Linked DNA regions of Geomonas sp. RF6. The protein of the gene in region 1 interacts with the protein of each later gene in a pairwise test. Links are inferred from orthologs where the notes say so. Each region holds a gene or a part of one and is shown on either strand. Other genes may lie near its edges. The genes, in order: kdsB and LPW11_RS10090.

What was found.
Region 2: the proteins of kdsB (region 1) and LPW11_RS10090 interact in binary tests that used the Escherichia coli proteins (3 or more experiments, as listed by UniProt). The link is inferred for Geomonas sp. RF6 from one-to-one orthologs.

What each region holds. Positions count from the first base shown.
Region 1 is NZ_CP087999.1:878,767-888,878, reverse strand. Bases 6,971-9,796 are described here. They hold kdsB (3-deoxy-manno-octulosonate cytidylyltransferase), read left to right. Parts: upstream 6,971-7,912; coding sequence 7,913-8,680; downstream 8,681-9,796. Other genes in these bases: LPW11_RS03785 (CTP synthase), read left to right, coding at 8,799-9,796; LPW11_RS03795 (EAL and HDOD domain-containing protein), read left to right, coding at 6,971-7,709. Outside these bases: LPW11_RS03830 (methyl-accepting chemotaxis protein), read left to right, coding at 1-1,022; LPW11_RS03825 (STAS domain-containing protein), read left to right, coding at 1,037-1,393; LPW11_RS03820 (response regulator), read left to right, coding at 1,393-1,758; LPW11_RS03815 (chemotaxis protein CheA), read left to right, coding at 1,755-3,839; LPW11_RS03810 (CheR family methyltransferase), read left to right, coding at 3,839-4,693; LPW11_RS03805 (chemotaxis protein CheD), read left to right, coding at 4,690-5,193; LPW11_RS03800 (protein-glutamate methylesterase/protein-glutamine glutaminase), read left to right, coding at 5,195-6,262; more of LPW11_RS03795, read left to right, coding at 6,474-6,970; more of LPW11_RS03785, read left to right, coding at 9,797-10,112. UniProt on the Escherichia coli protein: Activates KDO (a required 8-carbon sugar) for incorporation into bacterial lipopolysaccharide in Gram-negative bacteria.
Region 2 is NZ_CP087999.1:2,342,756-2,352,823, forward strand. The notes cover bases 3,676-6,457. They hold LPW11_RS10090 (TetR/AcrR family transcriptional regulator), read left to right. Parts: upstream 3,676-4,656; coding sequence 4,657-5,259; downstream 5,260-6,457. Other genes in these bases: LPW11_RS10080 (Hsp20/alpha crystallin family protein), read right to left, coding at 3,676-3,978; LPW11_RS10085 (Hsp20/alpha crystallin family protein), read right to left, coding at 4,017-4,466; LPW11_RS10095 (flavin reductase family protein), read left to right, coding at 5,327-5,905; LPW11_RS10100 (MFS transporter), read left to right, coding at 6,429-6,457. In the rest of the region: LPW11_RS10055 (OmpP1/FadL family transporter), read left to right, coding at 1-466; LPW11_RS10060 (MarR family winged helix-turn-helix transcriptional regulator), read left to right, coding at 783-1,253; LPW11_RS10065 (YceI family protein), read left to right, coding at 1,334-1,927; LPW11_RS10070 (chaperone modulator CbpM), read right to left, coding at 2,204-2,509; LPW11_RS10075 (DnaJ C-terminal domain-containing protein), read right to left, coding at 2,525-3,481; more of LPW11_RS10080, read right to left, coding at 3,580-3,675; more of LPW11_RS10100, read left to right, coding at 6,458-7,646; LPW11_RS10105 (epoxyqueuosine reductase), read left to right, coding at 7,749-8,579; LPW11_RS10110 (VOC family protein), read left to right, coding at 8,599-8,979; LPW11_RS10115 (AEC family transporter), read left to right, coding at 9,040-9,939; ric (iron-sulfur cluster repair di-iron protein), read right to left, coding at 9,962-10,068. UniProt on the Escherichia coli protein: Involved in response to both electrophiles and reactive chlorine species (RCS). Represses the transcription of the nemRA-gloA operon by binding to the NemR box.

The DNA.
Region 1 (10,112 bases):
TGCAGACCCACGACATCGTGCGCCAGCAGATAGAGCACGTGGAGGAGTCGCTGGTGGAGCTGCAGGGAGGGTGCGCCTCCCGTCAGACCGGCGCGGAGGAGGTCGCGATCGTCTGCGAGCTCCAGGCGGCGCAGCTGCGCCACGCGGAGAGTGCGCTGACCCAGGCGGTGCGCCTCATTGTGGCGAACCTCCAGGAGATCGCCCAGAAACAGTCGCACCTCCTGCGGGAGACCGCGAAGATCTCCGGTGTCAGCGACCAGGCGGGAAAGAGCTTTTTCCAGGAAATGGAGAAGGATCTCGGCACCATCACCGCGGCGCTCACCGAGAGCCTCGAGGCGAACCGTACCCTCTGCAGCGCCATGGCTTCCGTTTCCGACACCGTGGGGGACATCGCGGCGTTTGTGGGGCAGATCGAGACGGTCGGCGAGGAGATAAAGCTCATCGCCCTCAACTCCCAGATAAAGTCCGCCTACACAGGGGAAGACGGGGCGGCGCTCGGAGTTCTCGCCGAGGCGATCCAGCGGCTCTCCGTCGACGCCATCGACCAGACCGGAGAGGTCTCCCGCACGCTGCAGGCGATCACCCGCTCCACCGAGATCCTCTTCGGTGCGCAAGGGGAGGATGCCGGCGATCTGGAGGGGAAGGTGCAGGGGATGGTATCGACTTTCGGCGAGCTCCTGCACACGCTCCGGTCGGTGAAGGAGACGCTGGACCGCTCGGTGCACGGGATGGATGCCTCCGTCGCCGAGCTCACCGAGGACATCGACCGCACCACCGCGGGGATCACGGTGCACCGCAAGGTCTCCGAGGTGCTGGAGGGGGCGCTGGCGGAGCTTTCCGCGGTCATAGAGGAGGCGCGCACGGTCGCGCCCGGCACCGGGGGGAGCATCGACTTCGAGGAGATCGCCCGGCGCTACACCATGAACAGCGAGCGCCAGGTGCACCAGGCACTCTTCGACGGTGCGGGTCTGGAAACGGCCGAAGGCGATGGCGAATACGGCGACAACGTGGAGCTTTTTTAGCGAGGACAAGATAAATGGCTGAAATGACTGTAGGGCGCGCCTCCGGAAAAGGGGAGGGCGTGCTGGAAATCACCGTACAGGGCCCCGTGACGATAGCGGAAGCGGCCCGTTTCAAGGAAGTCCTCGTGGAGGCGCTCGGCGCCGCCGACGAGGTGGTGGTCGATCTGCGCGGGGTCACCGGCATGGACCTCACCTCGCTGCAGCTTTTGTGCGCGGCGCACGGGAGCGCGCTCGCGGCGCAGAAGTCACTGACGGTCGCCCCCGCGGGGAACGAGGTGTACGTTAAAGTGGTCGAAGAGGCAGGATTCCAATGTCACGTGGGGTGCCAGCGCGAAGCGAAAAGCTGCATCTGGACCGGAGGTAAGTGCTGATGGCAAAAGTAATTATGACGGCCGACGACTCGGCAAGTGTGCGGCAGATGGTGACCTTTACCCTGAAGCAGGGCGGCTACGAGGTGGTGGAAGCGGTGGACGGAAAAGACGCCCTGCAGAAGCTCTCCTCCACGAAGGTCGACATGCTCATCACCGACCTCAACATGCCGAACCTGGACGGGATCGGGCTCATCAAGGGGGCGCGTGCCCTGCCGAGCTGCAAGTTCATCCCCATCGTCATGCTGACCACGGAAAGCCAGGACTCCAGGAAGCAGGAAGGGAAGGCCGCCGGCGCGACCGGCTGGATCGTGAAGCCCTTCAAGCCTGAGCAGCTCATGGCCGTGGTAAAGAAGGTGCTGGGATGATGGACATCCACAGGCAGGCATTCCTGGAGGAGGCGGCGGAGCTCCTGACGGAGCTGGAGACCTCCCTGCTCGAGCTGGAGGAGAGGCCTGAGGATCCCGATATCATCGGGCGGGTCTTTCGCGCCATGCACACCATCAAGGGGAGCGGCGCGATGTTCGGCTTTGACGACATCGCGGCCTTCACCCACGAGGTGGAGACCGTTTTCGACATGGTGCGCAACGGACGGCTGAAGGTCACCAAGAAACTGGTGAACCTGACGCTGGCGGCGCGCGACCAGATAAAGGCGATGCTCGATGCTGCCGAGCGGGGGGACCTCCCGGAGGAGAGCGTGAGCTGCCAGATCATCGCGGGGCTGCGCGAGCTCGCGCCGCACGGCGACGAGCAGCCGCAGGTCCACGAGCCGAAGGCGCAGCCGGAGCGGGCTACCCTTGCGACCTACCGGATCCGCTTCGCCCCGGTGGCAGAGATCATGGCGTGCGGCACGAACCCGCTGCACCTCCTGAACGAGCTCCGTGAAATGGGCACCTGCAGCATCACCGCCCAGAGCAAGGGATTCCCGCCGCTGGAGGGGATGAACCCGGAGGGGTGCTACGTCTACTGGGACATCGTACTCACCACCGACCAGGGGGTGAACGCCATTCGCGACGTCTTCATCTTCGTGGAGGACGACTGCGAGATCAGGATCGAGGAGATTGCCGATCACGGCGCCTCGGTCGCGGACGACGGGTACAAGAAGCTCGGCGAGATCCTCGTGGAGCGCGGCGACATAACCGCGGAGGCGATGGCGGAGGTTCTTGGCCAGCAGAAGCGCTTCGGCGAGCTCGCCGTCAGCCAGGGGATCATCCCGGAGGCGAAGGTGCAGTCCGCTCTCGTGGAGCAGCGCCACATAAAGGAGGTGCGCCAGGAGAAGCAGAGCCAGGAGGCGGCGACAAGCATCCGTGTCCCCGCGGAGAGGCTCGACGTCCTCGTGAACCTCGTCGGTGAGCTCGTGACGGTGCAGGCGCGCCTCTCCCAGACGGCGATCGAGCGGGACGACGTGGAACTCTCGGCGATCGCCGAAGAGGTGGAGCGCCTCACCAGCGAGCTGCGCGACAGCGCGCTCAATATCCGCATGCTCCCGATCGGGAGCACCTTCTCCAAGTTCAAGAGGCTGGTGCGCGACCTCTCCTCCGAGCTCGGAAAAGAGATCGAGATGACCACCGACGGGGCGGAGACGGAGCTCGACAAGACCGTCATCGAGAAGCTGAACGACCCCCTCGTGCACCTGATCAGAAACAGCATCGACCACGGCATCGAGCTCCCGGAGGCAAGGGTCGCCGCAGGGAAACCGCGCCACGGCACGGTGCACCTTGCCGCGGTCCACTCCGGAGACAGCGTCCTCATCACCATCAAGGATGACGGGGCGGGGCTCGACAAGGAGGCGATCCGGGCGAAGGCGGTCGAGAAGGGGATCATCCCCGCGGCTGCGGAGCTCTCGGAGAAGGAACTCTTCAACCTGATCTTCGCCCCCGGCTTCTCCACCGCGAAGAAGCTCTCCAGCGTCTCCGGGCGCGGGGTCGGCATGGACGTGGTGAAGCGCGCCATAGAAGCGCTGCGCGGCTCCATCGATGTCTCGAGCAGCCGCGGCGAGGGGACCCGCATCACGGTGCGCATACCGCTCACCCTGGCGATCATCGAGAGCCTCCTCGTGAAGATCGGCGGCGACTCCTTCATGCTGCCGCTCGCTCTCGTGAACGAGTGCGTGGAACTCACCCGCGAGGACGTGGCACGGGCTCACGGACGCAATCTCGCGAACGTACGCGACCACCTCGTCCCCTACATCCCGCTCAGGGAGCGCTTCGGGATCTCCGGCGAGCCGCCGGAGATCGAGCAGATCGTCATCACCGAGGTGGAGGGGGCCCGCGTCGGCTTCGTGGTGGACCACGTCATAGGGGAGCACCAGACGGTCATCAAGTCGCTCGGGCGCGCCTACAAGAACATCGAGGGGATCTCCGGCGCGACGATCCTCGGCGACGGCTCGGTGGCGCTCATCCTGGACATCCAGCACCTGATCCAGTCGGTCGAGAGGGAGGCGCACTAGTGGATTCGTCATCTTCCATCGACTCCGCGGCGGCCCTTACGCTGCGGGACTTCAACCGGCTGAGCGCGTTCATCTACGAGAAGTGCGGCATAAAGATGCCGGACGTGAAGAAGACGATGCTGGAGTCGCGCCTGCAAAAGAGGCTGCGGGCGCTCGGCATGAAGAAGTTTTCCGACTACTGCGACTACCTCTTCTCCGCCGACGGTCTCGAGCAGGAGCTCGTGCCGATGATCGACCTCGTCACCACCAACAAGACCGACTTCTTTCGCGAGCCGGACCACTTCGATTTCCTGACCGAGAAGGTACTCCCGGACTGGCTGCGCCGCAGCGGCGGGGGGACCTTCTCCATCTGGAGTGCAGGGTGCTCCACCGGGGAGGAGCCGTACACCCTGGCGATGGTCCTCTCCGAGTTCGCGGAGAAGCACCCGGACTTCGACTTCCGGATTCTGGCGACCGACATCTCCACGAGGGTGCTGGACCGCGCGCGCAACGCCACCTACGCGGAGGCGCTCGTCGACCCGGTCCCGCTGGCGCTGAAGAAGAAGTACCTCCTGAAGAGCAAGGACCGCGCGAACCCGCTGGTGCGCATCGCACCGGAGCTGCGCCGCAAGGTCTTCTTCCGGCGCCTGAACTTCATGGACGACGACTTCGGGATCCGCGAGCCGCTCGACGTCATCTTCTGCCGCAACGTGATCATCTACTTCGACCGCCCGACGCAGGAGAAGCTCCTGCAGCGCTTCCACCGCTACATGAAGCCGGGTGCCTTCATCTTCATGGGGCACTCGGAGACCCTCTCCGGCCTCGACGTCCCGCTGGTCAGCGTCTTTCCCACCGTGTACCGGAAAGTCAAATGACCCCCCGCACCCCCGAGCTCCCGGTTCTCTTTCTGCGCCCCGGTGAGATGCACTTCGCGGACGAGCCGATCGTCGTCTCCACCCTCCTCGGCTCCTGCGTGGCGGTGACGATGTTCAGCCCGCGCCACCGGATCGGAACGATCTGCCATGCGCTCCTGCCGCACTGCCGCAGGGAGGATCCGTGTCTCGCGGCGGAGCCGGAGGGGGGGAAGTACGTGGAGTGCGCCATCTGGCTCATGCTGAAGGGGCTCCAGACGCGCGGCGTGTGCCGCGGCGAGATCGAGGCGAAGATCTTCGGCGGCTCCGACATGTTCGACGCCCGAGACGGCGGTATCGGCACGGTGGGAACGCAGAACATCGCGAAGGCCCTGGAGGTGCTGGAGGGGGAGGGGATCCGGATCGTCTCCTCCGACGTCGGCGGCCCGCGCGGGCGGAAGATCTTTTTCTACACCCACACGGGGGAGGTCCTTCTCAAACGTCTGAGACGAACGGAGATTTAGCATGCGGAAAAAGATACGAGTATTGATTGTGGACGACTCCGCGGTGGTGCGGCAGACGATGTCGGAGATACTCTCCTCGGACCCGCAGATAGAGGTCATGTCCACCGCCGGAGACCCCTTCATCGCCGCCGAGCGAATCCGGGACGAGGTCCCCGACGTCATAACGCTCGACGTGGAGATGCCGCGCATGGACGGCGTCACCTTCCTGCACAGGATCATGAGCCAGCACCCGATCCCGGTGGTGATGTGCTCGAGCCTCACCGAGCGGGGGAGCGAGACGGCGCTGAAGGCGCTGGAGTACGGGGCGGTGGAGATCATCCAGAAGCCGCGCATGGGGACGAAGGATTTCCTGGAGGAGAGCCGGGTAAGGATCTGCGACGCGGTGAAGGCGGCGGCGCAGGCGCGGCTGAGAAAGATTTCCCCCCACACCCACACCGTCGCCCCGAAGCTCACCGCCGACGTCATCATGGAGAAGCCCTCCAGCCACGCCATGATGCAGACGACCGAAAAGGTCGTCGTGGTCGGCGCCTCCACCGGCGGCACGGAGGCGTTGCGCGTCTTTCTGGAGTCGTTCCCGGCGGACTGCCCGGGGATCGTCATCGTGCAGCACATGCCGGAGGGGTTCACCAAGGCCTTCTCCAGACGGCTGGACGGGCTGTGCAGGATCTCCGTGAAGGAGGCGGCCGACAACGACACCGTCGTGCGCGGCCGTGCGCTTATCGCGCCGGGAAACCACCACACCCTTCTCAAGAGGAGCGGGGCGCGCTACTACGTGGAGATAAAGGACGGTCCGCTGGTGACGAGGCACCGACCCTCTGTCGACGTCCTCTTTCGCTCCGCTGCGAGGTACGCCGGGAAGAACGCGGTCGGCGTCATCATGACCGGGATGGGGGACGACGGCGCGAAGGGGATGCTGGAGATGAAGCAGGCCGGCGCCATAAACATCGCCCAGGACGAGGCGACCTGCGTCGTCTTCGGGATGCCGAACGAGGCGATAAAGCTCGGCGGGGTCGACTACGTGCGCCCGCTGGAGGCGCTGTCGCGGGAAGTGCTGCGCCTTTGCGACTGACGGGAATGAGCATGTAGGCCGGAATAAGCGGAGCATTTCCGGCGTAAGGCAGGGGGTGGCAGCATGGCGCCCCGTCGCGATGGAAATGCCGGGAACGCCCTTCGGCTTATCCCGGCCTACAACTGCCCCTCCACCGTGGCAATTGCCACTTAGCGTTCCCCCTTTTTATGCTATAAGTACGGGGAGGATTTTTCCGGGGAGCGAGGGTGCCATGGCTGAAGAAAAGTTTTTTCTGGGACGCCAGCCGATACTGAACCGGGAGCAGACGATCGTGGCCTTCGAGCTTCTGTTCCGCTCCCCGCAAAGCCTCATGCAGGCGCAGATCTCCGACACCCACCAGGCGAGTGCCAGCGTCATCCTGACCGCCCTTTCCGACTTCGGCTTCCAGGACGTCCTCGGGCGTCACCGCGGCTTTTTCAACGTAAGCCACGACACCCTCATGTCGAGCGCCATGGAGCTCCTTCCGAAGCGGCAGGTGGTGATCGAGCTCCTGGAAAACATCCTCATGGACGCGGAGGTTCTGGACCGCTGCCGCCATCTCAAGTCCCTCGGCTTCACCCTCGCCCTCGACGACCACGTCTTCTCCGAAGATTTCGCCCCCTTCTACTCCACCGTGGACATCATAAAGCTCGACGTCATGGAGACCCCCCCCTCCGAGCTTTCCGAGGTCGTGAAGATCTTCAGGCGCTGGCCCCTCACCCTCCTTGCCGAAAAGGTGGAGACCGCGGAGCATTACACCGTCTGCTCCGAGCTCGGCTTCGATCTCTTCCAGGGGTACTACTTCGCCCGTCCCGTGCTCCTGAAGCAAAACCGGGTCGACGTGGCGAAAGTCGCCATGCTCCAGCTCATGAAGCAGGTCATGGCGGAGACGGAGATCGACGAGATCGAGGAGACCTTCAAGCTGAACCCCGGGCTCACCTACAACCTGCTGCGCCTGGTGAATTCCGTGGCGATAGGGCTCCGGGTCCGCATAAAGACGCTGCGCCACGCCCTCACGGTGCTGGGGCTCGAGCAGCTGAAGCGCTGGATTACCCTCGCGCTCTACGCCTCCAACGAGGGGCGCGGCATGCAGAGCCCCCTTCTGGAGATCGCGGCGGTGCGCGGCAAGCTCCTGGAGCTCCTGGTGAAGGGGGAGGGGACCCCGGCGGGGAAGGAGTACGCCGACCGCGCCTTCATGGTGGGGATACTCTCTTTGATCGACGTCCTCTTCGAGGTTTCCATGGAGGAGCTCGTGGAGAAGCTCAATCTCGTGGAGGACGTGCGCCTTGCCCTCGTGGAGCGTTCCGGTCGGCTGGGAGCGCTCCTTCTCCTCGCGGAGAAGCTCGAGCAGGCGGATTTCGCCGGGATGGAGGGGCACCTCGCGGAGTGCGGGCTGACCCTTGACGACCTCATGGCGGCGCAGATCGAGACGATAAACTGGACCAACCGCCTGAACCTCGCACTCTGATTTCCTTCCTTGACACGGCGCTTTCTTTTGAGGTAACTTGGTTCGTCCCGGCCGACGGGACGCAGCGGCAGTCCAGGCTGCGCTCCAGCTACAGGTTGAGCCGACTTCCGGTGGGGGATCTCCCCTTCCACCAAGCCTCGACGTGAGTGACAGCGGGCCCTGCCTCCCACTCTACCCGACTAGCAAAACCACCGAGACAACCTATGAAGATAACCGCCGTTATTCCGGCCAGGTACGCCTCCACCCGTTTCGTGGGGAAGGCGCTGGAGGACATCCAGGGACGCCCCATGGTGCAGCACGTCTATGAGCGTACCTCCCGGGCGACTCTTGTCTCAGATGTCATTGTCGCCACCGACGACGAGAGGATCGCGCAGGCGGTGCGGGCCTTCGGCGGCAGGGTGGAGATGACGAGAGCGGACCACGAGACCGGCACCGACCGGCTCGCGGAGGTGGCGGCGCGCATCGACGCGGAGATCCTGGTGAACGTGCAGGGGGACGAGCCCCTCATCGAGCCGGGCATGATCGACCAGGCGATCGCCCCCCTCATGCACGACCCCACCCTGCAGATGGCGACGCTGAAGAGCCGCATCAAGACGCTGCACGACTTCCTCTCGCCGAACGTGGTGAAGGTGGTGGCAGACCTGAAGGGGAACGTCCTGTACTTCTCCCGCTCGCCGCTGCCGAACTTCCGCGACAAGTGGAACGACCTGAAGGACGAGGCGTTTGTCTCAGGGAAGCTATTGTGCTTCAAGCATGTGGGGCTGTACGTGTACCGGCGCGATTTCCTTCCGGTCTTCACCGCGCTGAAGCCGACCTACCTGGAGCTCTCCGAGAAGCTGGAGCAGTTGAGGGCCCTGGAAAACGGCTACCGGATCAAGGTCGTGGAGACGGAGTTCGACTCCATCGGGGTGGACACCCCCGCCGATCTGGAGAAGGTGCTGGAAAAGTTGAACGCGCAAGGGGCACGCTAGAGGTATCGTTTGAACAAAGAGTTTAAGACAGGCTTACGGTTGTCTTCCCGGTGCACTCCTGGCTGCACCGCGCGGCATACCCGTCCCGGCCTGTCTTTTTATTTGGAGGATCAGTACAGTGAAAACTAAATTTATCTTCGTAACCGGCGGCGTAGTTTCCTCCATAGGTAAGGGACTCGCCGCCGCTTCTTTGGGGGCGCTTCTCGAGGCGCGCGGCTTGAGGGTCACCATCCAGAAACTCGACCCGTACATCAACGTCGATCCCGGCACCATGAGCCCGTTCCAGCACGGCGAGGTCTTCGTCACCGACGACGGCGCCGAGACCGACCTCGACCTCGGGCACTACGAGCGCTACACCTCGGCGAAGCTCTCCAAAAAGAGCAACTTCACCACCGGCCAGGTGTACTTCTCCGTCATCGAGAAGGAGAGGCGCGGCGACTACCTCGGCGGCACCGTGCAGGTCATCCCGCACATCACCGACCAGATCAAGGCGAACATCCTGGAGAACGCGAAAGGTACCGACATCGCCATCGTGGAGATCGGCGGCACCGTCGGCGACATCGAGTCCCTCCCCTTTCTGGAGGCGATCCGCCAGCTGAAGAGCGACCGCGGTCCCGGGAACGTCCTGTACCTCCACGTGACCCTCGTGCCGTACATAAAGACGGCGGGGGAGCTGAAGACGAAGCCGACCCAGCACTCCGTGAAGGAGCTGCGCGAGATCGGGATCCAGCCGGACATCCTCCTGTGCCGCACCGAGCTCGACCTGCCGCAGGACATGAAGGCGAAGATCGCGCTCTTTTGCAACGTGGAGGAGAAGGCGGTCATCACCTCCATGGACGCGGAGCACATCTACGCCGTGCCGCTGGCGCTGAACCGCGAGGGGCTGGACGACCAGGTCGTGGAGAAGCTCAATATCTGGACGAAGGCCCCCGATCTCAGCCACTGGCAGCAGGTGGTGGCGAAGCTTACCCACCCGGAGAAGGGTGAGGTGAAGATCGCAGTCGTCGGCAAGTACGTCGACCTCACCGAGAGCTACAAGTCCCTCTCCGAGGCGCTCACCCACGGCGGTATCGGCAACGACTGCCGGGTCGTCCTCTCCTACCTCGACTCCGAGAAGATCGAGGAGGAAGGTGCCGAGGCGTACCTCGCCGGGCACGACGGGATCCTCGTCCCGGGTGGCTTCGGGGAGCGCGGCACCGAAGGGAAGATCATGGCGATCGAGTATGCGAGGCTTAACAAGGTCCCCTTCTTCGGGATCTGCCTCGGCATGCAGATGGCTGCCGTCGAGTACGCCAGAAACGTGTGCAAGCTCCCGGAGGCGTTCTCCAGCGAGTTCAAGCCGGAATGCCAGAGCCCGGTGATCCACCTCATGGAAGGGCAGAAAGGGGTGAACCGCAAAGGTGGGACGATGCGCCTCGGCGCCTACCCCTGC
Region 2 (10,068 bases), 1.5 Mb from region 1 along the record:
CGTGTGGCACAACATCACGAAAGACTTCGCCGTCACGACCGATTTCACCTGGACCGACTGGTCCACCTTCGACGAGCTCCGCATCCGCTTTGACAACCCCAGCGAGAGAGATGCGGTGACCACCACGAGCTGGCACAACACCTGGCGCTACTCACTCGGCCTGATCTACGCGCCAGGCCCCTGGACCGTGCGAGCCGGCACTGCCTACGACCAGACACCGGTGCCGTCGGCGCAATACCGCACACCGCGCATCCCAGATAACGACCGGTTCTGGGCCTCCTTCGGCTTCGGATACAAATTCGGCGACGACCTCGCCGTCGACGTCGGATACACCCACATCTTCGTAAATGATCCCCGTATCTCGAAGCCGCTCGACGAGGAGAACCGCCTGCGAGGTGCCCTGAACGGCTCTTACACCGCGCGCGTGGACCTCGTCGGTCTCCAGCTGGCCTGGAACTTCCGTTAGGATCTCCCGGTCCCCGGCGCGACCCGCCATGCCGGCGGCACCGTCACCCACCCCAGCCCCCTCCCCCTCACGGGAGGGGGAGTCATGTTGTCATGTAGGCCGGGATAAGCGAAGCGTTCCCGGCGACCGACAGGCCGCTGAAACGGCTGCTCCCATCCCCTGTTCCGATCGCTGCGCCTTAAGCCATAGGCCATTCCGACCCGTCTCCTTTGCCCCTGCACATCCGGAGTCTCCCACCGCAACACTCGAAAAAAAATCTTTACGAGTCACCCGTTTTCATATAGTTTAAATTTAAACCATATCAGTTGGAACTAAAATGACAGAGAAGCGGACGACATTTACCGATGCAGAAAAAAGGGCTCTCGACGCCTACACGAAACTCATGCGGGCTGCCGAGTCCGTCACCTCCCGGACCGCCCGCCACATGGCTGCAGCGGATCTGACGGTAAGCCAGTTCGGGGTGCTGGAGGCGCTGTACCACAAAGGACCTCTCTGCCAGCGTGACATCGCCTCGAAGATATTGAAGAGCAGCGGCAACATCACGGTGGTCATCGACAACCTGGAAAAGCGCGGGCTGGTAAGGCGTGAGCGTGGCGCGGAAGATCGCCGCTACATCACCATCTATCTGACTGACGGTGGGGACGCACTGATAACCGGCCTTTTTCCGCGAATCATGGAAGCGATAGTGGCGGAGATGGGGATTCTGAACGCAAATGAGCAGGAGGAACTGGCCCGGCTGTGCCGGAGCATCGGCCTGAGGGACAGGAGCAGCAACGGCAGGAAATAGCTGGAAGAAATGGGTATTTTCAGGGCAATTCGATGAAGCCAGACCAGGTGAACCTGGTTTACAAGCGGAGGGAACACATCATGAAAGGTACAATTATCAGGTTTTTAGCAGCACTCGCCATCTTTGCAGTGCCGTCTCTCGCCTCGGCAGACTCCTGGACCATAGACCAGGAACATTCCAGTGTGGGATTCAAGGTGCGTCACCTCATGGTCTCCAACGTCAGAGGAGATTTCGGTAAATTCAGCGGCGCGATCCAGATCGACGACAAGGACCTGCGCAACTCCAAAGTGGATGTCATCATAGACACCGCTTCCGTAAATACCGGCGTCGCCAAGAGGGATGCCCATCTCAGGAGCGCAGACTTTTTTGACGTGGAAAGATTCCCCACGATGACCTTTGTGTCGCAGCGGGTTGAGAGAGTCGGGGCCGACCGTCTCAAGGTGCACGGACAGCTGACCCTGCATGGCGTGACGAGGCCGGTGGTGCTCGATGTGGAAGGCCCGACGAAGGCGCTCAAAGATCCGTGGGGAAACCTGAAACGTGGCGCTTCTGCGGTGACTACCATCAACCGGAAAGATTTCGGTCTGACCTGGAACAAAGCGATAGAGAGTGGCGGGGTTGCGGTTGGAGACGAAGTGACGATCGCCCTGGAAGTCGAGCTCCTCAAGAAGTAGCGGGCATAAGGTGCTCGGAAGGTGGCGGAAATGAAAAAGCAGGTTCGGGAGCTTTTCCCAACCTGCTTTTTTGTGGCTCTCGGGTGGTCCGCGCAGCGTGAACCATATTTCCACCGTGCACGAGACCTCGCGTTCCCCCCTTTGCGAAGGGGGGACAGGGGGGATTTGCCTTCGCCAGACTCGGCGCCGGCGCCAGCGGATCGAGATGCTGCCGAAGGCTGCCGGAAACGCTGCGCTTATTCCGGCCTACATTTTCACATACCTTTAACCCCCGTCCTACCGGAGCCTGCGCTCCAGATCCTCTATCCTGTCCAGTAACTCCATCACCAGAGCGAGTGCATCGAAGTTGAGTCCGAGGTCGCGTTTCAGCCGCAGCGCCTTTCGGGCGCGTATTACGCAGTGCGTGGCATAGAGCGGCTCCCCCCTCGTGGAGATCGGTTCCAGAAGTCCGGTGTCCACCAGTCGCCGCATGATCGGCATTTGACACTCGCAAAGCCTGCACAGCTCCTGAAGGGGGATCCCGGGAAGGGAGGCGAGCTCGTTTCTCGTGCGGATGATCACTTCATACTGTGTCCTTGGCATCTCCGCTTCTCCTCCCTACTGCCGCGGGTTGAACCGCGACTCGCGCGCCAGTTCCTCTAAAAGCTCTCTCTCCCGGCTGCTAAGGGTGCTTGGTACCATGATGTGCACCTCGGCGAGCAGATCGCCAAAGGAGTTCGGGGTGATCGGCATCCCTTTTCCCCGCAGCCGCAGCGTCTGCCCGCTCTGCGTCCCCGGCGGAATGGAGAGATTGACCAGGCCATCCACAGTCGGCACCGGGACCTTCGCGCCGAGGGCGGCCTCCCACGGCGAGACCTTAAGCGTGGTGACGAGGTCGTGCTCCTGCAACTGGAACCGCGGGTCGGGGAGGATGTGCACCTTGAGGAAAAGGTCGCCGTCGGCCCCCCCGCCGCTGCCGAGCCCACCCTGCCCGGCGAGGCGGATGAGGGAGCCTTCGGTCACCCCTCGCGGCACATTTACCTCGTAGCTCTTCTTCACCCTGTGCGCCCTGCCGTCCGCCTCGTATTCAAGGCGCTCCAGTTGTACCGTTTTCTTCCCGCCGTGAAATGCGTCGTGCAGGGAGATGTCCAGCGTCGCCTCGTGGTCACGGCCGCGGTGCCGGCGTACTCCGCCCCCCCACATCTCGTCGCTCGCATGCCCCTCCCACCCGCCGCCGAAGAGGTCCTGGAAAAACTGGCTGAACGATTCGGGATCGCCGCTGCGGAAGGAGTAGTGCGTATCGTGGCCGCCGGGGGGCGGGCGGAATCCTTGCCCCCCTTGTCCGGCGGCACTCCAGGCGCTGCCATACTGGTCGTACATCTGGCGCTTCTGCGGGTCGCCGAGGACCTCGTACGCCTCGTTGATTCCCTTGAAGTTCTCTTCTGCGTCAGCCGCCTTGTTTATGTCGGGGTGGTATTTCCGGGCCAGCTTCCGGTACGCCTTCTGGATCTCGTCCTGGCTCGCGGTCTTGCCGACGCCGAGTGTCTTGTAATAGTCCTGGTAGGTCGCTGCCATAGCTTTTCACCTGCGCGATCTGCAGTTCCTGGAATTTTGTAATCTCAAACAGCAAGGGCCGCTCCTGCGGCCCTTATTTCGGTCGTGTCTTCTCTGCCTCAGGAAACCTGGATTTCGATCCTGCGCGGCTTTGCCGCCTCCATCTTCGGGATGCGCAGGGTGAGGATGCCGTTGATGAGCTCCGCACGTGCCTTCGTGTTGTCCAGCGTCTCGGGGATCGCGAACTGCCGGTAGTAGGTCGCGAGTTCGAACTCACGATACACCGCGGTCCCGGGAAGGGTGTGCGAGATGCGTGCGCTGATGGTGAGGATCCCCTTCTCCACATGGACCTCCAGCCCTTCCTTCGTGGCACCCGGAACATCCGCCGTAAGCATGAGACCTTCTTCGGTTTCTACTATGTTGACTGCAGGCTTGAGATACCTTTCTGCCGATCTCATCTCTTCGCGAGCCTGCATGGTTTTCCCTTCACTGCTTTCAGTCAAGCTGGTGTCTGCCATGATGATCTCCTCCTTTCATGGATGCGTTTCAGGCTCTTTTAGGAGACGCTGATGTCGATCTTTTTGGGGCGCACGTGTTCCGCTTTCGGCATGGTGATCCGGAGAATCCCGTCGTTGTACTGGGCGCTGATGTTGTCGGGGTTGATGTCGACCGGGATCTCGAGGGTGCGGGTGAACTTGCCGGAGCCAAGCTCGCTGCGGTGCACGATCTGTCCGCGCTGCTCTGCAAAAGGCTTCCTCTCGCCGCTGATGGAGACGCTGTTTCTCAGGACGGAGAGTTCAGTCTGCTTCGGATCGACTCCGGGGAGCAGAGCCTCGAGGTAGACGTGCCCTTCATCCTCGCTCAGGTTCACCAGCGGGAAGCGCCGTGCTGCCTGCGGTGACAAGAAGCTTGCAGCCATCGGACGGTTGAAGCCGACGCCGCGGAAAGCCTCGTCCATCTCTCTTCTCAGACTGTCCAACTCCCTGAAAATGTCCCAACTTGCCATGGTGATGACCTCCTTTCCGGTGGTGTCCTTCTTACGGAAAAATAATTACGGCATCTGCCGATGTCAAGGTGTCCGGGGGATACGTTTTCCCCTCCCCGGAGGGTGACTCTCCACCCCGGATCGAGAGACGTCGGAGCAGAACGGAAATGTCTGTTGACAGCGCTAGACGACCGGTCTAGTATGCGCCGCTATGGAAAAGCGAGACACGAAAGCGGAAATAATAACTGCGGGCACGGCAATGATCTCGCTGCAGGGGTACAATGCCACCGGTATCGACGCCGTGCTGAAGCAGGTGGGGGTACCGAAGGGGTCGTTCTATCACTACTTCGGGAGCAAGGAGGAGTTTGGCCTTGCCATCATCGACCGCTTCGCCGAGCGGTACGACCAGCGGCTGCACACCTTTTTGCAGGACGAAGAAGTGACCCCGCTGAACCGGATACGAAATTACCTGGAGAGCGGACTTGCCCGCCTCGAGCAGAACCAGTGCAGCAAAGGATGCCTTATCGGGAATCTCGGCCAGGAGCTCGCGGATCAGAACGAGCGGTTTCGCGCGAGGCTGGATGCCATCTTCGGCAACTGGAAGGAGCGCTTTGCGGCGTGTCTGCGGGAGGCGCAGAACGCTGGGGAACTGACCCGGGACGTGGATGCGGAGACGGTGGCCGGCTTCATCCTCTCAGGGTGGGAAGGCGCGATACTGAGGGCGAAGGTCATGAAGTCCCCCCAGCCGCTGCGCGATTTCATCTCCATTCTCTTCTCCTGCGTGTTGTGCAAGGGGAAAGAGAGTCGTGATTGACCGAGACGGTCGGTCTAGTGGCGTCGCTCGCGCGGCGCATGAATGTCCATAAAAGAGGAGGAAGACCATGAAGAAGTCGCTCGGCCCCAAGACCCACCTTTTTCCGACCCCCGTGCTCATGGTGGGGACGTACGACCGCGACGGGCGTCCGAACCTCATGAATGCGGCGTGGGGCGGCATCTGCTGTTCCGAGCCCCCGTGCGTCGCGGTTTCGCTGCGCAAGGCTACCTACTCCTACGATTGCATCATGGAGCGGAAGGCGTTCACTGTGGGGATCCCGACACAGAAGCAGCTCGTGATCGCCGACTACATCGGCATCGCCTCCGGGCGCGACTCCGACAAATTTGCCGTCGCGGGGCTGACCGCGGTACGCAGCGAGCTGGTAGATGCGCCGTACGCCGCCGAGTTTCCCGTCGTCCTGGAGTGCCGGCTGGTGCACAGCTTCGAGCTCGGGCTGCACACCCAGTTTGTCGGGGAGATCATGGACGTGAAGGTGGACGAGGGGGCACTTGCCGAAGACGGCAAGCCGGACATCGTAAAGATCGCGCCGCTGGTATTCGATACCGGGCATCGAGGCTACCACGGGATCGGGCCGTTCCTCGGCAAGGCCTTCGCCGCTGGACGGGATCTGCCGGAGCGGAAGTAGACCTGGCAGGAGTAGTGAAGCTTCAACCGTTCAGGCCTCGCATCCCCCCCTTTGGAAGGTTCATCCGGGAAATTCCGGGGGCGCGTGGGTCCATTGCCACAAAGCACTGCAGAAGGCCCAACGTTCCCCCCTTTGCAAAGGCTCATCCGGGAATTTCGGGAATTGAGCCCGGTCGCTTCCGTTGGCGTGAGGGGACACTAGTGGCGCCGCGCTGGAGCACAGGCTTCCCAGCCTGTACCGCGGCGCCAGCCGCGCGGTCTGTGGCGGCTGCGCCGCCATCGCAGGCAAGATGCCTACGCTCCAGCGTGGGGGCACCCGGATTCTTTGTAGCGCGTTCCCCAGAATTCCCTGAAGACCCTTCGCAAAGAGGGGAACGTCACGTCTCCTGCAGTGCTTCGTGGCAATGTACCCACACTCCCGGCTTTCCCGGATGAACCTTCGCAAAAGGGGGGGGACGCAGAGAGGAGGCGCGGCGGAGCCTGCACTGCGTCGAGGCGCATGGAAAATTAAACGGAGGAGAGCAGTGACCAGCAGCAGTGCCGGCGGCGCGGAGGAGCAGCGTCCCGGAAAACTTTTACTCATCGCCTGTATCATCAGCTTTGTCTGCTTCTTCGGCTCCTACATGCGGATCCCCGTCGTCCCCCTCTTTGCGGCGTCTCTCGGGGCCGATTCGGTGCAGGTGGGGTTCATCAACGCCGCCTTCATGCTCATGGCCGGTGTCCTCTCCATCCCCTCCGGCATCGTCTCGGACCGCCTCGGTCGGCGGGTGCCCCTCCTGGGTGGCATGCTCCTCCTTTCCGCTTCCTCCTTCCTCCTTCACTGGTGCAGGTCCCCCCTGGAGATGGGGGTGGTGTATCTACTCTTCGGTGTCGGACTCTCCGCCTTCTCTCCCACCCTCATGTCCTATGTCGCCGACGTCACACCTCAACACCTCCTCGGGCAGGCGTACGGCTGGTACACCATGGCGGTGTACGGCGGCATGACGGTGGGACCTGCGGCAGGCGGCTTTCTGGGGAAGGTCCTGGGCCTTCCCCAGGTTTTCCCCGTGGCAGGGACGCTGATCCTTTTCATGTTTTTCGTGGCAGCCTTTTTCCTTCCCGCTCCCCCCCAGCATGCCGCGGCGGAGCGTCAGCGCCTCCTCCCGGCTCTGTCTGCCCTGCGCAAAAACCGCCCCTTTCTCGCCTGTCAGGTCGCGACACTCGGCACCTGCTTCGGTTTCGGCATGTTCGTGACCTTCATGCCGCTGTACATCCGCAGCCAGGGGATGGACTCGGGGCAGGTGGGGCTCGTCTTCGGCGCGCAGGCCCTGGCGAACGCCGTATCCCGTCTCCCTTCCGGCCGTTTCAGCGACCGTATCGCCGATCGCAGCATCCTCGTGAAGGGCGGGCTCCTCTTCTTTGCCCTGGCGGTTGCCGCCTTCGGCGTCTGCCGCGGTCTCATGCCTCTCATGGTGAGCGCCGCCTTCATGGGGATAAGCATGGGGGTCGCCTTCACCGCCATCGGAGCTCTCATCGCCGACTCGGTGCCGCGCGCCCAGAGGGGGCTGGCGATGGGATGCTACAACACCTGTGTGTACATCGGCATGATGATGAGTGCCGGCGTCATGGGGGGAGTGGTAAAGCACCATGGCTTCCCGGCAGCGTTTTTCACGACCGGTTCGGTCGGCGCTGCCATTCTTTTCATGTTCATCATGCTCTACCGGCGACGGCTTCCATCTGCGACGGAATCCTCTATGCTTTAGAGGTTCGTTTGCAGATCGCCGCACCGGGCAGCCCGGATTAACTGCTGCCCGCAATCAGGAACAGATCGAGAAGGGCCTGTCAAACGGGCCGAGGAGGGAAAAATGGTACAGACCATAGCGAGGGTGATCAGCGACTTCGTGAAGCACTCTTCGGAAAATCGCCTGCCCGGGACCCGCGAGCCGTTCTTTTTGGACCCGCTGATCGGATTTGCGGCCGCCGCCGATCCGATCTTTACGGAGTACAAGACGATCATCGGGGAGTTCCACCAGACGCCGCAGGAAGTGCTCACCGCCGCCCACGGGTCCGACGCCCGTGCCGTGACCGTCATATCGTGGGTGCTGCCGATCTCCCCCGATATCCGTGCCAGCAACCGGCGGGAAAAAACCTTTCCGTCCCGGGAGTGGGCGCTGACCCGCCAGTACGGCGAATCGTTCAACGAGGAGCTGCGCCGGCACGTGGTGGAGTGGCTGACCCGCGCGGGGTACCGGGCCGTTGCACCACAGCTCGCTCCGGGGTGGAAGCAGTACAAGGTTTCCCCCGTCGGCTTCGCCTCGACCTGGTCGGAGAGGCACGTGGCCTACGCCGCCGGACTCGGGACTTTCAGCCTCAATGACGGACTCATAACGTCGATGGGGATCGCGCACCGGCTCGGGAGCGTGGTGACAGACATGATCGTTACCCCCACCCCCCGTTCAGCACCGGACCACCGGGCCAACTGCCTCTGGTACCGCGACGGGAGCTGCGGCGCCTGCATGCGGCGCTGCCCGGTAGGGGCGATCACGGAGGGGGGGCACGACAAGAAGGCGTGCTTTGAGTACGTCTACCACGCTGTTACCGAGGCGATAGGGCGCCCGTACCGCATCGAGCAGACCGGCTGTGGGCTGTGCCAGACGGGAGTGCCGTGCGAGACGTGCATTCCGGAGAAGTGCTGAACCAACGAAGGAGGTGGGAATGTTCAAAAAGATCGACCATATCGAGCTCATCCCCGAGGATTTCGACAGGGCCCTCACCTTTTACACGGACATCCTGGGGTTCCGGGTGCGGGAGCGCGCCGTGGTGGACGCTGCGCCGCTGCAGGAGATCGCCTATATCGAGCTCGGCGGCGCGGTAGTCGAGCTCATGCGCGTGCAGCAGCCGTCCGCGAGCCTCGACGATCCGTGGAGCTGCGGCTACCGCGCCATCGCGCTCGAGGTGGAGAATATGGAGCAGGCCCTGGCTTACCTGTCGGAACGCGGCGTGGCGGTGACCTGGGGACCGGTGGATCTTGGAAAGTCGAAGCGGGCGGAGATCAAGGATTCGGAAGGAAACATCATAGAGCTGAGGCAGTGGTAGCAACTGCTTCTCCGAGTGAAGCTCGCGGAGAAGGCGGTGCGGTAAGTTGAAGGGGCTTCGATGGAAAACTTTGTACTGATCGGTGTCTGCGTCCTCGTCGGGATGCTCTTTCGCCGCCTGGAGGCATTCCCGAAGGATACGGCGCAGTCGTTGAACATGTTCGCGCTTTACCTTTCCCTGCCGGCGCTCGTGCTGCTGAAGGCGCCGCAGATCACCTTCTCCAGCGACATGCTGGCAGCGGCGCTTATCCCGTGGGGGATGCTCTTTCTCTCCGTGGCCCTCGTCCTTGCCGGTGCGCGGCTGTGGAGCTGGCCGCGCGCGACGGTAGGTGTCCTCCTGCTGGTGGTCCCCCTCGGCAACACCTCCTTCATGGGGGTTCCGGTGGTGCAGGCGTTCTTCGGGAGCGCCGGGCTGCCGTACCTCATCATCTACGACCAGTTCGGCACCATGCTGATCTTCGCCACCTACGGCTCCCTCATCCTCGCCCTCTACGGCCGCGAGAGCGCCGTCACCGTGGCGGGTGTGGCCAAACGGATGCTCCTCTTTCCCCCCACCATAGCCCTTGTGCTCGGACTCGCCGTGCGGAACTGGGTGTATCCGAAGACGCTGGTGCTGGTGCTGCAGAGCGTGGCGGCGACGCTGGTGCCCGTCGTCATGACGGCGATAGGATTTCAGCTGCAGCTGCGGCTGCCGCGCCGCGTGTCGCTCCCCATGAGCTACGGACTGGCCATAAAGCTCCTCGCAGCACCACTTGCCGCTCTCCTTTTCTGCCGCGTCGCCGGGATAAGTGGCGGTGCCTGCAACGTCTCCATCATCGAGGCGGGAACCCCGCCGATGGTGACCGCCGGTGCCCTGGCGGTCATCGCAGGGATGGAGGCCGACCTCGCGGTCGCGCTGGTCGGCTTCGGCATCGTCCTCTCCTTCGCGACCCTCCCCCTGCTCTACTGGCTGGTGCGGTAGGACCGCCCTGCTCCGGCGAGGACTACAGCCCCGCCGCCTTCGGAAAGAGGATGTTGTTCTCCAGGTGCACGTGCTTGTGCAGGTCGTCCTCAAACTCCTTCAGCTTCTGAAAGGTGACCATGAAGGTGT